2 regions of the Streptomyces sp. NBC_01264 genome follow, and region 1 is predicted to be linked to the other one. Evidence: riboswitches for the same ligand, from Rfam matches in the RefSeq annotation. Region 1 holds a riboswitch; the other holds the start of a gene.
The links. A riboswitch is a leader RNA that binds a small molecule or an ion and turns the genes downstream of it on or off. The one in region 1 is predicted to bind glycine.
Positions count from the first base shown of each region.

Region 1 (7,861 bases):
ATCTTTCCCCAGGAGGCCGTCGGCGGCTTGACGCCGGCTCCGAGGAAGCTGAGGGCCGCCTCCGTCAGGATGTTCGTCGGGATGATCAGCGTCGTGTAGACGAGGATCGGCGCGAACAGGTTCGGCAGCAGCTCCTTGATCAGGATGTAGCCGCGGCCGGCTCCGAGGCTGCGTGCGGCCTCGACGTACTCGCGCTCGCGCAGCGAGATCGTCTGGCCCCGCACGATGCGGCCGATGTAGGGCCAGCCGAAGAAGCCGATGACGACCACCAGCACGCCCATCCGGACACCCGAACCCGTGAATCCCCACAGGGAGTTGGGAACGACGGAGACCAGCGAGATGGTGAACAGCAGCTGCGGGAAGGCCAGCAGCAGGTCCATGGTGCGGCTGATGACACCGTCGACCCAGCCGCCGAGGAACCCGGCCAGGGCGCCCAGCAGGCTGCCGAGGACGACGGAGACGAAGGCGGCGAGGAAGGCGACGGTCAGGGAGATGCGGGCGCCGTAGACGATCCGGCTGAAGACGTCGCGGCCGTTGGTCGGCTCCACGCCCAGCAGGTAGTCGGAGCTGATGCCTCCGAAGGATCCGAGCGGCGTCCCGAACTCCGGGTCGAGCAGATCCTCGTGGAACTCGTTGGGCGGGTGGCCCAGCAGGCTCACGATCAGCGGGGCGAAGACCGCCACCAGGATCAGGAGGATCACGACCACGCCGCCCGTCAGCGCGACCTTGTCGCGCTTGAGCCGCATCCAGGCGATGCGGCCGGGCGAGCGGCCTTCGATGGCCTTGGCTGGGACGTCGGCTACGGACACGGGAGCGGGAGTCTCCGCGCTCGTGTCATGCAGTGGTGCCGTCATCGTGGTGGGGACCCCTCTCGGCCGACGGGTGAGCCGGCCCATGCCCGCCGCTGTGGCGGCGTTGGTGCGGAGTGGCGCTCGGAGTGCGAGGTGCGGTTGCGGTCTGTCTGCGGAACGGTTACTGCCGGGGCTGTGCGCTACGGGCATTGCTGGTGATGCGCATGGTGCTGTACGAAACAACAAGCGAAGTTCCCGCGACGAGCTCGCCTTCGGAAGACTGACCCGCTCTTGGGTGGGGAGTCTTCATCGGGCGCTCGATCAGCCGCCAGACCCGCAGGTGAATGGATGCGCAACCGTGATCTGAGGGTCGAGTTCCCGTTATCCGGACTTCACTGTCACCTCAGCGGAGCAAGACATCCTGTTCGGTACGGAATCGGACATGGCGCCCAACTCGGCCTACGAGCATGCCTATTGGGCGTACATCAGCGTCGAAATCAGGACAACGCAAAGGCCGCACGGAACGACTGTTCCGTGCGGCCTTGGTGCCTATGTCTCAACAAGCGGGACGTCTCAGTAGGCGGGTGCCTGACCCTCGCGGTCGTAGAAGGGCCGGGTCTGCGCCCGCAGCCACATCGCCACCGGATCGTGCTCGTCCGCGAGCGCGACCGTGCACACGGGAACCCCCTCGGGGACCGCTCCGACCGACTGGCGCATCATCTCCCGGACCGATTCCAGGGCGTGCGCGGAGGCGTCGTACAGGTCGAGCCCGACGGCGAGGTACGGGGACCCCAGCGCGGGCTGCACCCAGGCGCGGCGCAGCGAGCGGACGGCCGGCGTGCGGTGGGCGTGCTGCGTGAGCAGCCCGTAGAACTGCGGCAGTTCGATGGCGGGCTCGGACAGCCGCAGCGGGCCGGCCGGCATCCGGTCCAGCCCGGTGGCGACCCGGCGCAGGTCGGCCCAGGGGATGCCGACGCCGCCGCCCTGGGCGTGCGGATTGAGCCACAGCCCCCAGCGGTCGGGGTAGAGGGCGCGGGCGATGTCCCGGCCCGTGACCACCTCGTACCCGCGGTTCCAGCCGCTGGCGGCCAGTTCCTGCGGGGAGGTCACGCAGGGCGCGTACCCGAGGCCCTCGACCTCCATGCCGCCGTACTGGGTCTCCGGGGAGCCGGGCTGCCCCTGCCAGAGGAGCATCCACAGCCGTCCCTCGGCCAGGGCGTGCAGGAGGGACTCGTAGCTCTCGTAGCGCCCGGGAGTCACCTGGCGCAGCATGTGCTCGACCTGCCCGACCGCGGCCGTGCCTGACGCACTCACCCGGTACCCCTCTTCGTCTGTTCGTCCGCCCGTCGTCCACGCGTGTCGGCCACCAGCTTAAGCGTCACTACGGCAGGTAGAAGGGGCGTACGCGCGTGGTGATGTAGTCGACGACCGGGTCTTCCGCGGCGTCGAGCAGGATCAACTGCACCGGCCAGGGCGGCGGTACGCGGGTCAGGGCCCGGCCCAGGGCGTCCATCGGGGCGTTTCGCATCTCGGGCTCCCATCCCAGCAGGCGGACACCGATGTAGAGCTCCGGCGAGCCGCCCTCGACGCTGGCGAGGCAGCGGTGCGCGGAGGCGACGACTCCGCTGGCGCTGAACTCCTCCGCGGCGGCGGCCAGGAAATCGACCGGGTCCTCCTGCCAGTCGGGCTCGTAGAGCCGGACCCGGCCGCCGGTGGCCGGGCCGTCGAGCGGGCCGCCGCCGGTGCGGCAGAGCTCCGCGACGGCCGGCGGGGGCAGCGGCACGCCTACGGATCCCTCCGGATTGACCGCGATGCCGAGCTGCGGGGGCAGGCCCCGGGCGAAGTCCGCGGCGGGGGCGACGGCGAAGTCCATGGCGGGTCCGGCGCAGGCGCGGAACTGCTCCTCGGAGCTGTAGACGGGCACGTACGCGGCGCCGTCGATCTCCATGGTGGGCAGGCTCAGGCTGTTCACCCCGCCGGGCAGCGGGATCCACAGGTCGCTCCGTCCGAGGACCTCGATGATCCGCCCCCCGGCGTCCGCCTGTCCGAGCGCCGCCCCGAGCACCTGCTCCAGCTCGTTACCCGGCCACATGTACGTCTCCGCTCGCTTGCCTTGGTCTCGACCCGAGGTTCTCGACCCGAGATTCCCGAGATTAACGGGCGCCTGCGACACCCCCTCCGGGGGCCGCCCGTACGGGAGCCCGTACGGGCCTCGCGCGGCGCCCCGCCGCCGCTAGCGGAAGCCGATCGACGTCAGCCGCGACGCCGCCGGGCGGTCCAGCAGGGTCACCGACGTGCAGCCGGCCGGCGGGCGGCCCGCCTCGGCCTCGCGCAGCAGCCGGGTCACCGCGCCGCGGTGCCGGGCGAAGGCGTACGCCGACACCCCGCGGCCCCGCGCCGCCTGTCCGGCCCGGGCCTCCTCGGGGGTGGTGTCCAGCAGCACCAGGTGCAGCGAGCGGCCGCGCCGCCGGGCAGCCGAGGCCAGCAGCGCCCGGACCCAGCTCTGCGTACCGCAGTCGTGGACGACGGCCGGGGCCCCGGAGCGGAGCACCCGCCACAGTCCCCAGTAGTGCGCGATCCGGACCGCCGGCCGGTACACCGCGTAGGGCAGGGCGGCCGGCATCCGGCGCTCCCACCGCTCGCGGGCGTCCTGGGAGTCGATGCCGCCGCCCTCGGCGGCCCGCTTGATCAGGGTGCTCTTGCCGCCGCCGGGCAGTCCGGACACCACCACGACGTCCCCGGCGGCGAAGCGGAGCCGCCGCGGTCCCTCGGCTCCGCGCAGGTCCCGTACCGCTCCGGGCTCTGCGCACTCCCCGGGCGCCCCCGCCGCCGGATCCCGTACGACGGCGCGCTGGGTCGGCACCGCGGCCATCACGTCCTCGACGGCGGCCGTACTCGTCGATGCAAGTGGTCCGAATCTCCGCACAGTGCTCGCCTCCCCCGGGCCGGGTCACCTGGACCCGTTCCCCCTGAGTGTAAAGAGACGGTAATCCGGGGTGTCCGGTTCCGCTCCGGTTCCGCTCCGCTTGCGGACCCCCTCCCCCATTCGGCCGCACCTCGTGCAATGATGTGCGCCATCTGGACACCTAACTGCATACCGGCCGCTTGAATCCGCGCGGGAGAGTCCCGGCACGCCGCAAGGCGGTGCCCGGGCGCCGAAGGAGCAAGTACCTCCCTTGAATCTCTCAGGCCCCGTACCGCGTGGATGAGGCAGATCTGAAAAGCGAGCCGCGCCACCGCCCGTGAGGGCACGGGCGACGGCTCCACCCAAGGTGCAAGTCGAGGCCTCCCCTGGAAGCGGGGAACTCTCGGCGAACCTCTCAGGTTCCGATGACAGATGGGGAGGAACTCCTCCTCGTCATGTCATTCCCTGGGACCCGGGAGCCACACCCATGAGCACTGCCCCCCGCCTGACCGCCCTCGATGCGCTGCACCGTTCCCTCGGTGCGACCATGACCGATTTCGCGGGCTGGGACATGCCCCTGCGGTACGGGAGCGAGCGCGACGAGCACAACGCCGTCCGCACCAAGGCCGGTCTCTTCGACCTCTCCCACATGGGCGAGATCACCCTGACCGGCCCGGAGGCCGTCAAGGTCCTGGACTACGCGCTGGTCGGCAACATCTCCACCGTGGGCGTCGGCCGTGCCCGCTACACGCACATCTGCCAGGAGGACGGCGGGATCCTGGACGACCTGATCGTCTACCGCCTGGGCGAGACCGAGTTCATGGTCGTCGCGAACGCCTCCAACGCCCAGGTCGTCCTGGACGCGATCACCGAGCGCGCCGCCGGCTTCGACGCCGAGGTCCGCGACGACCGCGACGCGTACGCGCTGCTCGCGGTGCAGGGTCCGGAGTCCCCCGGCATCCTCGCCTCCCTCACCGACGCCGACCTGGACGGGCTGAAGTACTACGCCGGCCTGCCCGGCACGGTCGCCGGGGTGCCCGCGCTGATCGCGCGTACCGGCTACACCGGCGAGGACGGCTTCGAGCTGTTCGTCTCGCCGGAGCACGCCGTGGAGCTGTGGCAGGCGCTGACCAAGGCGGGCGAGGGCGTCGGCCTGGTCCCGGCCGGCCTGTCCTGCCGCGACACCCTGCGCCTGGAAGCGGGCATGCCGCTGTACGGGCACGAGCTGACCACCGCCCTGACCCCGTTCGACGCGGGTCTGGGCCGGGTCGTGAAGTTCGAGAAGGAGGGCGACTTCGTCGGCCGCGCCGCCCTGGAGGCCGCCGCCGAGCGCGCCGCCTCCAAGGCGCCGCGCAAGCTGGTCGGCCTGATCGCCGAGGGCCGCCGCGTTCCGCGCGCCGGTTTCTCCGTGACCTTCGACGGCCAGGTCGTCGGCGAGGTCACCTCGGGCGCCCCGTCCCCGACGCTGGGCAAGCCGATCGCGATGGCCTATGTCGACGCGGCGCACGCCGCGCCCGGCACCTCCGGCGTCGGCGTGGACATTCGCGGTACGCATGAGGCGTACGAGGTCGTGGCCCTGCCGTTCTACAAGCGGCAGAAGTAACGCCGTACCCGCACCGCACCACGCCTCACCGCTGACCGGCGCATCCCGCCGTCCCGCACGACCTCCGTTCGTATCCACTCCCCCGCATCCAGGAGAATCAGGTCATGAGCAACCCCCAGCAGCTGCGTTTCAGCAAGGAGCACGAGTGGCTGTCGGGCGCCGTCGACGGCGTCTCGACGGTCGGCATCACGGAGTTCGCGGCCAACGCGCTCGGTGACGTCGTCTACGCCCAGCTTCCCGAGGTCGGTGACACGGTGACCGCGGGCGAGACCTGCGGCGAGCTGGAGTCGACCAAGTCGGTCAGCGACCTGTACTCCCCCGTCACCGGCGAGATCGTCGAGTTCAACCAGGACGTCATCGACGACCCGGCGCTGGTGAACTCGGCTCCCTTCGAGGGTGGCTGGCTCTTCAAGGTGCGCGTCACGGAGGAGCCCGCCGACCTGCTCTCATCCGACGAGTACGCCAAGCTCACCGCCGGCAACTGACCCAGGGAACCCTGATGTCTGTACTGAACACTCCCCTCCACGAGCTCGACCCGGACGTCGCCGCCGCCGTCGACGCCGAACTCGTGCGCCAGCAGTCCACCCTGGAAATGATCGCGTCGGAGAACTTCGCTCCGGTCGCCGTCATGGAGGCCCAGGGCTCGGTCCTGACCAACAAGTACGCCGAGGGCTACCCCGGCCGCCGCTACTACGGCGGCTGCGAGCACGTCGACGTGGTCGAGCAGATCGCGATCGACCGCATCAAGGCGCTCTTCGGCGCCGAGGCCGCGAACGTGCAGCCCCACTCGGGCGCGCAGGCCAACGCGGCCGCGATGTTCGCGCTGATCAAGCCGGGCGACACGATCATGGGTCTGAACCTGGCCCACGGCGGTCACCTGACCCACGGCATGAAGATCAATTTCTCCGGCAAGCTCTACAACGTGGTCCCGTACCACGTCGACGAGACCGGCGAGGTCGACATGGCCGAGGTCGAGCGCCTCGCCAAGGAGTCCAAGCCGCAGCTGATCGTCGCGGGCTGGTCCGCCTACCCGCGCCAGCTCGACTTCGCCGCCTTCCGCCGCATCGCGGACGAGGTCGGCGCGTACCTGATGGTCGACATGGCGCACTTCGCCGGCCTCGTCGCCGCGGGTCTGCACCCGAACCCGGTGCCGCACGCCCACGTCGTCACCACCACCACGCACAAGACCCTCGGCGGTCCGCGCGGCGGTGTCATCCTGTCGACGCAGGAGCTGGCCAAGAAGATCAACTCCGCGGTCTTCCCGGGTCAGCAGGGCGGCCCGCTGGAGCACGTGATCGCGGCCAAGGCCGTCTCCTTCCTCGTGGCGGCCTCGCCCGAGTTCAAGGAGCGCCAGGAGCGCACCCTGGAGGGTGCGAAGATCCTCGCCGCCCGCCTGGTCCAGGACGACGTCAAGGCCGTGGGCGTGGACGTCCTCACCGGCGGCACCGACGTGCACCTGGTCCTGGTCGACCTGCGCAACTCCGAGCTGGACGGTCAGCAGGCCGAGGACCGCCTCCACGAGGTCGGCATCACGGTCAACCGCAACGCGATCCCGAACGACCCGCGGCCGCCGATGGTGACCTCGGGTCTGCGGATCGGTACGCCGGCGCTGGCCACCCGCGGCTTCGACGCCGAGGCCTTCACCGAGGTCGCCGAGATCATCGCGCAGGCGCTGAAGCCCGCCTACGACGCGGACGACCTCAAGGCGCGCGTCTCCGCGCTCGCCGCGAAGTTCCCGCTGTACCCGACGCTCTAGGCGCCGGCCTGAGAGGGCCCGGCCTTGTTTTGCACAGGGCCGGGCCTCTTTCATGACCAAAGCCCCAGGTGGAGGCGACCTAGTGCCGCTGAATCTGCCAATAAATGGCAAATAGGCTCCGGATAAAGGAAAGACCGCACCCCCTGGCAGGACGGACAGCACACCCCATGGACATGAGCGCAGCGAACAAGAAGGGACTCAGTCTCTTCGCCCTGATCATGATCGGCCTCGGCTCGATCTTCGGATCGGGGTGGCTCTTCGGGGCCGGTCAGGCGGCAGCCGTCGCAGGGCCCGCGGCGATCATCGCCTGGGTCATCGGCGCCGTCTTCATCGGCATGATCGCCATGTCCTACGCGGAGGTGGGCGCCGCCTACCCGCTGCCCGGCTCGATGGCCCGCTTCGGCACCATCTCACATGGCCCCGTCCTCGGCTTCATCACCGGCTGGGCGGTCTGGATCGCCATCGCCGCGCTGATCCCGATCGAGTCCATCGCCGGTACGCAGTACATGTCCTCCTGGAACTTCGGCTGGGCCAAGGGCCTGGTCGAGAACGGCGGCCTGACCACCTCCGGCATGGCGATGGCCCTGTTCCTGACCGTGGCCCTGTGGCTCGCCTGCTACTGGTCGGTGGCGCTGCTCGCCAAGGCGAACAACCTCCTCACCCTGGTCAAGTTCGCCATCCCCGTCCTCGCCGTGATCGCCCTGATCGCCTCCGGCTTCCACACCGGCAACTTCACCGACCACGGCGGCTTCGCCCCCAACGGCTGGTCCGCGGTCATGACCGCCGTCACCACCTCCGGCGTGGTC
Region 1 covers NZ_JAPEOX010000001.1:6,644,090-6,651,950, reverse strand. The annotation lists gene OG435_RS31225 (ABC transporter permease) at 1-854, opposite strand, end outside; gene OG435_RS31220 (enhanced serine sensitivity protein SseB C-terminal domain-containing protein) at 1,365-2,105, opposite strand; gene OG435_RS31215 (enhanced serine sensitivity protein SseB C-terminal domain-containing protein) at 2,173-2,883, opposite strand; gene OG435_RS31210 (AAA family ATPase) at 3,025-3,663, opposite strand; glycine riboswitch at 3,898-4,001, shown strand; gene gcvT (glycine cleavage system aminomethyltransferase GcvT) at 4,184-5,299, shown strand; gene gcvH (glycine cleavage system protein GcvH) at 5,404-5,784, shown strand; gene glyA (serine hydroxymethyltransferase) at 5,799-7,055, shown strand; gene OG435_RS31190 (APC family permease) at 7,223-7,861, shown strand, end outside.

Region 2 (7,861 bases), 4.6 Mb from region 1:
GCTGATGAGCGACGGCGCCACCGTGTACGAGTGCACCTCGCCGGACCAGGTCGTCAGCCTGCTCCAGGGCGGCCAGGGCATCTTCGGGATCGCCGTGGGCGTGGTCTGGCGCGATGTCGAGAACGCCCTGTCGCAGCTGCACGGGGAGCGCGTCGACACGGGTGAGACGGTGGTCGGGCACAACCCGGCCGACGAGCTGGCCGCTCGGAGGAACCGGGCCGTCTGAGGCGGCGGCGGGGGCCGGGTGGTCCGCGGCTTCCGCCGCGTCCGCGTCCGGGTCCGCCGGGTCTCGTCGGTGGGCCGTACGGCTCGCCCGCTGCGGGGCGGGCCGATTGTCAGTGGCGTAGGGCAGCATCGGAGCTGTGAGATCCGCGCCGACCATCCTGCACCTGGACATGGACGCCTTCTACGCCTCCGTGGAGCAGGCGTCGAAGCCGAGCCTGCGCGGCAAGGCCGTCATCGTGGGCGGGCTGGGGCCGCGCGGGGTCGTCGCCACCGCTTCCTACGAGGCCAGGCGCTTCGGGGTGCATTCGGCCATGCCGATGGCCCAGGCGCGGCGGCTCTGCCCGAACGGCGCGTGCCTGATCCCGCGCTTCAGCCTGTACCGCGAGGTCAGCGACATGGTCATGGGGATGCTCCGGGAACTGTCCCCCCTCGTGGAGCCGCTGAGCCTGGACGAGGCCTTCGTGGACCTGGAGGCGGGCGGCGTCGCCTTCGACGCGGAGTCCGCGCGGGCCGTCGGGGAGCGGCTGAGGGCCGATATCGCCGCCGCGACCGGGCTGAGCGGGTCGGTGGGGCTCGCGGGGTCCAAGATGCTGGCGAAGGTCGCCTCGGAGGAGGCCAAGCCGGCCGGGCTGCTGCTGATCGAGGTCGGCACGGAGCGGGCACATCTGGCACCGATGTCGGTACGGACCCTGCCCGGGGTGGGGCCGGCCACGGGGGAGCACCTGCGGCGGGCCGGGATCACCACGGTGGGGGAGCTCGCGGAGGCCGGTGAGGACGAACTGGTCCGGATGGTGGGGCGCTCGCACGGGCTCGGGCTGTACCGGATGGCGCTGGGCGTGGACGAGCGGCCGGTGGTCGCCGAGCGCGATGCGAAATCCGTCTCCGTGGAGGACACCTTCGACGTGGACCTGCACGACCGGGTGCGGATCCGGGGCGAGGTGCAGCGGCTCGCGGACCGGTGCGTGGAGCGGCTGCGGGGGTCGGGGCACTCGGGCCGGACCATCGTGCTCAAGGTTCGGCGGTACGACTTCTCCACGCTCACCCGCTCGGAAACCCTCCGGGGGCCCACGGACGACCCCGCGGTGGTTCGGGAGGCCGCCGGCCGGCTGCTGGAGGCCGTGGACACCACGGGCGGGGTGCGGCTGCTGGGGGTGGGGGTGACGGGGCTGGCGGACTATACGCAGGAGGATCTGTTCGCGTTCGCCGACGCGATGGCTGCGCGGGCCGGGGTGGGGGAGGGTGCGGGGCCGGGCCCGGATCCTGGTGCGGATTCCGATGTAGATCCCGATGTGGAACGGGCAGTCGGCGGGGGGCCGGAGGCCGAGGTCCGGGGCCAGGCCCTGGAGGGCGGTGCCGGGCGGGGGGCCGTGGTGGGGCCGGGAGCCGCCGGGCAGGGGCCGGGGGAGGCCGCTGGGCGGGAGCGGGGTGCCGGATCGGCGGAGGGGGAGGCCGTGGGGCAGGGGCTGGGGCAGGGCCCCGGGGACGGGCAGGGGGCTGAGTCGGGGCGTGGGGGCGGGGTGGGGGTGGAGGGTGTCGAGGGTGTGCCTGAGCGGCGGTGGGCGGCCGGGGGGGATGTGCGGCATGCGGTGTACGGGCCGGGGTGGGTGCAGGGCAGTGGGGTCGGGCGGGTGACCGTACGGTTCGAGGAGCCTGGATCTCCGCCCGGCCGGGTGCGGACGTTTCTGGTGGACGATCCCGAGTTGGAGGCGTCCGATCCGATGCCGTTGGTCGGGGACCGGGCCTTGGGGGTCGGGGGGACTGGGTAGGCAGTGGGGTGGGGTGGGGTGGGCCCTGTGGGGCTGTCCCCTACCCGCCCTTCCACCGTTCCCCGGGGCTTCGCCCCGGACCCGTTGCCGCGTGCGGCGCTGTTGCCGGGGGCCAGCCCCCGGACCCCCGCTCCTCAAACGCCGGAGGGGCTGGATGGGGCCGAAGGGCTGGATGTGCCCGGAAGGGGTGGATGTGCCAGGGGTCAGGGGGTGTCCGGGGGTGTGTGGCCGAAGTCGTGGTGGAAGTCTGAGGGGAGGGCCAGGTCCAGGCCGTAGTGGTGGTAGAGCTGCAGCTCCTGTTCGGGGGAGAGGTGGCGGCCGACGCCGAAGTCGGGGGCGTCCCTGATGAGGGCGCGTTCGAAGGGCACGCGCAGGGTGTCGCCCACCATCTCGCTGGGCTCCAGCGGGACGAAGGCGTCCCGGCTGAAGAGGCCGGTGCGTACGGCGGCCCATTCCGGGACGCCCGTGGCGTCGTCGAGGTAGACCTCGTCGACGGTGCCGATCTTGGTGCCATTGCGGTCGAACGCCTTGCGGCCGATCAGGCTGCGGGGATCGATGTCGGTCTGCACGGTCCGGTCCCTCCATTTGGGCGCAACTCCTCCGTAATGACTACAGAAGTGCATTTCCGGAGAGGGGGCCACTCGACGGGAAGCGCCCAGATCCTCGCTGGTAGGCTGGGTGACGGCTGTTGACCCTGTGCGGGAGAGTCCTCCGAGTGAGTGAGACGGAGGCGCCGAAGGAGCAAATCCTCCCCGGAATCTCTCAGGCATACGTACCGCACGTGGTGAGGCCACTCTGGAAAGCAGGGGCGGGTACCGGGCGCGCAGTGCCGGTCCCTCTCCTCACCGACGGTGAAAGCCGGATCTCGTGGGCGATCCCCGCGCGGCCCGGTGAAGCTCTCAGGTTGTGATGACAGAGGGGGAGGCCGTCCGGGTGCCCGCGCCGTGGTGCCCCTCGCAGGTCGTACGACCAGGAGGCCTCCGTACATGACCGCCAACCGCATTCCGCTCTCCCAGCTGGAGCGAGGCATCCCCTTCGAGCAGCGCCACATCGGCCCGGATGCCGAGGCGCAGGCGAAGATGCTCGCTCAGGTGGGCTACGGCTCCCTCGACGAGCTCACCGCCGCCGCGGTGCCGGATGTGATCAAGACCACCGCCGCGCTGAACCTGCCCGAGGCGCGGACCGAGGCCGAGGTGCTCGCCGAGCTGCGCGAGCTCGCCGACCGCAACCAGGTCCTCTCCTCCATGATCGGCCTGGGTTACTACGGCACCTTCACGCCGCCGGTGATCCTGCGCAACGTCATGGAGAACCCGGCCTGGTACACGGCGTACACGCCGTACCAGCCGGAGATCTCCCAGGGCCGCCTCGAAGCCCTGCTGAACTTCCAGACCGTCGTCGCCGAGCTGACCGGTCTGCCGACCTCCGGCGCCTCCCTCCTCGACGAGGGCACGGCGGCCGCCGAGGCCATGACCCTGGCCCGCCGCGTGGGCAAGGCCAAGGGCAACGTCTTCCTCGTCGACGCCGACGCGCTGCCGCAGACCATCGCGGTGATCCAGACCCGTGCCGAGCCGATCGGCATCGAGGTCGTCGTCGCCGATCTGAGCGAGGGGATCCCGGCCGAGATCGTCGAGCGCGGCGTCTACGGCGTGCTGCTCCAGTACCCGGGTGCCTCCGGCGCGGTGCGGGAGATCAAGCCGGTCATCGAGCAGGCGCACGGGCTCGGCGCCATCGTCGCCGTCTCCGCCGACCTGCTCGCCCTGACGCTGCTGACCTCCCCGGGCGAGCTGGGCGCGGACATCGCCGTCGGCACCACCCAGCGCTTCGGCGTCCCGATGGGCTTCGGCGGACCGCACGCCGGCTACATGGCCGTCCAGGCCAAGCACGCCCGCTCGCTGCCCGGCCGCCTCGTCGGCGTCTCCGTGGACGCGGACGGCAACAAGGCCTACCGCCTGGCGCTGCAGACTCGTGAGCAGCACATCCGCCGCGAGAAGGCCACCAGCAACATCTGTACCGCGCAGGTGCTCCTCGCCGTCATGGCCGGCATGTACGCCGTCTACCACGGCCCGGACGGGCTGCGTACGATCGCCCGCCGCACCCACCGCTACGCCAGCCTGCTGGCCGCGGGCCTGACGGCCGGCGGGGTCGAGGTCGTGCACGGCTCGTACTTCGACACCCTTACGGTCCGGGTTCCGGGCCGGGCCGCCGAGGTCGTGGCAGCCGCCCGCGAGGGTGGAGTCAACCTCTTCCAGGTCGACGCGGACCTCGTCTCCATCGCCTGTGACGAGACGACCCTGCGCGCCGACATCGAGGCCGTCTGGACCGCTTTCGGCGTCACCGCCGACATCGAGGCGCTGGACGGGACCACGGCCGAGGCGCTGCCCGAGGGGCTGCTGCGCTCGGACGCGTACCTGACCCACCCGGTCTTCCACCAGCACCGCTCCGAGACCGCGATGCTGCGCTACCTGCGCAAGCTCTCGGACAAGGACTACGCGCTGGACCGCGGCATGATCCCGCTGGGCTCCTGCACCATGAAGCTCAACGCGACCACCGAGATGGAGTCGGTCACCTGGCCGGAATTCGGCCAGGTGCACCCGTTCGCCCCGGTCGAGCAGGCCGAGGGGTACCTCACGCTCATCACTGAGCTGGAGGAACGTCTCTGCGAGGTCACCGGCTACGACAAGGTCTCCATTCAGCCGAACGCCGGCTCCCAGGGCGAGCTCGCCGGCCTGCTGGCCGTCCGCGCCTACCACCGGGCGAACGGCAACGAGCAGCGCACGGTCTGCCTCATCCCGTCCTCCGCGCACGGCACCAACGCCGCGAGCGCCGTGATGGCCGGCATGAAGGTGGTCGTCGTCAAGACCGCCGACGACGGCGAGGTGGACGCGGACGACCTGCGCGCCAAGATCGAGCAGTACCGCGACGAGCTCGCCGTACTGATGATCACGTACCCCTCCACGCACGGTGTGTTCGAGGAGCACGTCGCGGACATCTGCGCCCAGGTGCACGACGCCGGCGGCCAGGTCTACGTGGACGGCGCCAACCTCAACGCCCTGGTGGGCCTGGCCAAGCCGGGTCACTTCGGCGGCGACGTCTCGCACCTGAACCTGCACAAGACCTTCTGCATCCCGCACGGCGGCGGCGGCCCGGGCGTCGGCCCGGTCGGTGTCCGGGAGCACCTGGCCCCGTACCTGCCCAACCACCCGCTGCAGCCGACCGCCGGTCCCGAGACGGGCGTCGGCCCGATCTCGGCCGCGCCGTGGGGTTCGGCCGGCATCCTGCCGATCTCCTGGTCGTACGTGCGCCTCATGGGCGGCGAGGGCCTCAAGCGCGCCACCCAGGTGGCGGTGCTCGGCGCCAACTACATCGCCAAGCGCCTCGAGCCGCACTACCCGGTGCTCTACACCGGCCCGGGCAACCTGGTCGCGCACGAGTGCATCATCGACATGCGCCCGCTGTCGAAGGCGACCGGCGTGAGCATCGACGACATCGCCAAGCGCCTGATCGACTACGGGTTCCACGCGCCGACCATGTCCTTCCCGGTCGCCGGCACGCTCATGATCGAGCCGACGGAGTCCGAGGACCTCGCCGAGATCGACCGCTTCTGCGACGCGATGATCGCCATCCGCGCCGAGATCGAGCGGGTCGCGGGCGGCGAGTGGCCGGTGGACGACAACCCGCTGGCCAACTCCCCGCACACGGCGGCGGCGCTGGGCGGCGAGTGGAACCACCCGTACACCCGCGACGAGGCCGTCTTCCCGGGCGGGGTGTCGGCCGCGGAGAAGTACTGGCCGCCGGTGCGCCGCATCGACGGTGCGTTCGGCGACCGGAACCTGGTGTGTTCCTGCCCGCCGCTGGACGAGTACGACAACTGATGTAGTGGCACGTCCCATGGCGCAGTGACGTGACCGACGCAGTGACGTGACGCGGCGACGTGGCACTGTGACGTGACGAAGGGGCCGGTCCGGGAGTTTCCTCCTGGGCCGGCCCCTTTCGTTTGCGTCGTCGGCTAGGCCGCCTTCATCACCTGCGCCGCCGCGAGCGGGCGGTTCGGGGCGATGATCTGGCCGTCCGGCAGCAGCTCACCGGTGTCCTCGAACAGCAGGACGCCGTTGCACAGCAGGCTCCAGCCCTGTTCCGGGTGAACGGCCACGGGGTGCGCGGCCTCCCTGTCGGCTGAGTCGGCGGTCGGGCATGCTGGCTTGTGCTGGCACATGGATGCGTTCTTTCGCTGCGGTGTGGTCTGTGTGCTGCGGCTCGGTGCGTTGTGCGCGTGGTTCATGGCCGCCCCCCGTATCAACGACGACTTGGCTCGGTCAGGGTCCCCAGTGTTGCCCCACGGCACGGTGTCCGCAGGGATTTCCCGGCAGCTGTCCTCATAGATTGATGACGCATCACCCGTGCGGGCGGTTCAGGTCAACTCCCCTGTCATTTCGGATGGTTCACCGGGGGCCCGAGTGGGCTAGGCCGAATGGGCAGAACCGGCCAGGAGCCGGGTCAGGCGGCCGGTGCGGCCACGGAGGGCGGTACCGGAGGGGCCGTCGGCGTGAGCCGGTGGGTCAGTACGGGCAGCAGTTCGGACACGGGGTGCGGTCGGTAGGCGGCGATGCCGGGCGGGGCGGGGGCGAGGGGGACCAGGAGGTCGGCGGCGGCCGGCAGGCCGGCGGAGGCGTCGGCGCCCACCGATCCGTGCAGCCACAGGGTCAGCATGTACAGCTCCGGTACGGACAGCAGGCGGGGCTGGTAGTTCTTGCCGAGCGATTCGGCCTGGCGCAGCGCGCGTTCGGTGGCGGCGACGTAGGGGCCCTCGAAGAAGTGGGAGAAGGCCCACCCGTCCGGTGTCAGCCGGGTGTCGGCCGCGGCGACGTAGCGGTCCCCGCTGCGGATCAGGAACCGCCAGCCGGTCAGCCGGGTGCGCGGGGGCCTGCCGCCCGCGGTCAGCCCGGAGATGTGCAGCCGGTCCAGGACGTGGACGGGCAACGGCAGTTCGGCGGTCATCGGCCCCTGGAGGGCGCGCAGGGCCGGGGTGTGCGCCTCATGGACGGCGGTGGGGGAGCCGAGGGCCGCGAGGACGCTGCGCAGGGCGGGCGCGGGAGCCGGAGGGACGTGCAGCGGCATGGTGGGTCGCCTCTCGCTAGGGAGACCTGTGGAACGGGGCGGGTGTGGGGTGCGGACGGCGCTGTCGCATTCTGGGGTCAGAGGGGGGCGGAGGGGCAATGGCCGCGCGCCAACTCTCTGCCTCGCTTGCGGAGTTTATCTGACATGTGTTCACTCAGTGTTTCGGCTAGCTGTCCCGCCCATTTCCGACAAGGCGCTTACCGGTCCCGCTGACGTGGCATTCATGCCGGGCGCGCGCAAAAGTTCCGCGCTGACCTCGGAGGTTACCGGATGAGGGCTCGGCTGAAAAGCGTTGTTTATCGATAACCGGCAAGTTCTACACTGTATTTGCGTATCGGTGCTTGCCAGGTGAATGTGCCAAAGCGCCCGTCGGCCAAACCGGCGCGCGCTCCCCGCCAGACACGGCCCCTCCGCGTTATCGATCACGCCGCCGGGGCATCATCGACCGTAACGCGCGCCCGGGTGGCGGATCATTCGACGCCGGCCGGGCCCAGTCGAGGAGGGACGCTCCGATGGGGGAGAAGGTCGTGGCGGGCGGATTCGACCTGTCCGATCGGCAACGGTACCGGAGGAAGCTTCACGAGTGCCTGGAGGTACTGGAGCGACTTCTGGAGGAGAAGAGGTTCGATCGCCCCAAGAACATGATGGGGCTGGAGATCGAGTTGAATCTGGCTGGTGCCGACGGGTTGCCGAGAATGGTGAATGCCCAGGTCCTTGAGCGTATTGCGAGCAACGATTTCCAGACGGAACTGGGA
Region 2 covers NZ_JAPEOX010000001.1:2,066,506-2,074,366, reverse strand. The annotation lists gene OG435_RS09460 (MerR family transcriptional regulator) at 1-226, shown strand, start outside; gene OG435_RS09455 (DNA polymerase IV) at 363-1,991, shown strand; gene OG435_RS09450 (PRC-barrel domain-containing protein) at 2,195-2,560, opposite strand; glycine riboswitch at 2,681-2,779, shown strand; gene gcvP (aminomethyl-transferring glycine dehydrogenase) at 2,978-5,863, shown strand; gene OG435_RS09440 (DUF5999 family protein) at 5,998-6,204, opposite strand; gene OG435_RS09435 (hypothetical protein) at 6,486-7,106, opposite strand; gene OG435_RS09430 (glutamate-cysteine ligase family protein) at 7,619-7,861, shown strand, end outside.
Region 2: linked by a shared signal. The riboswitch ahead of gcvP (aminomethyl-transferring glycine dehydrogenase) and the one ahead of gcvT (glycine cleavage system aminomethyltransferase GcvT) in region 1 are both predicted to bind glycine.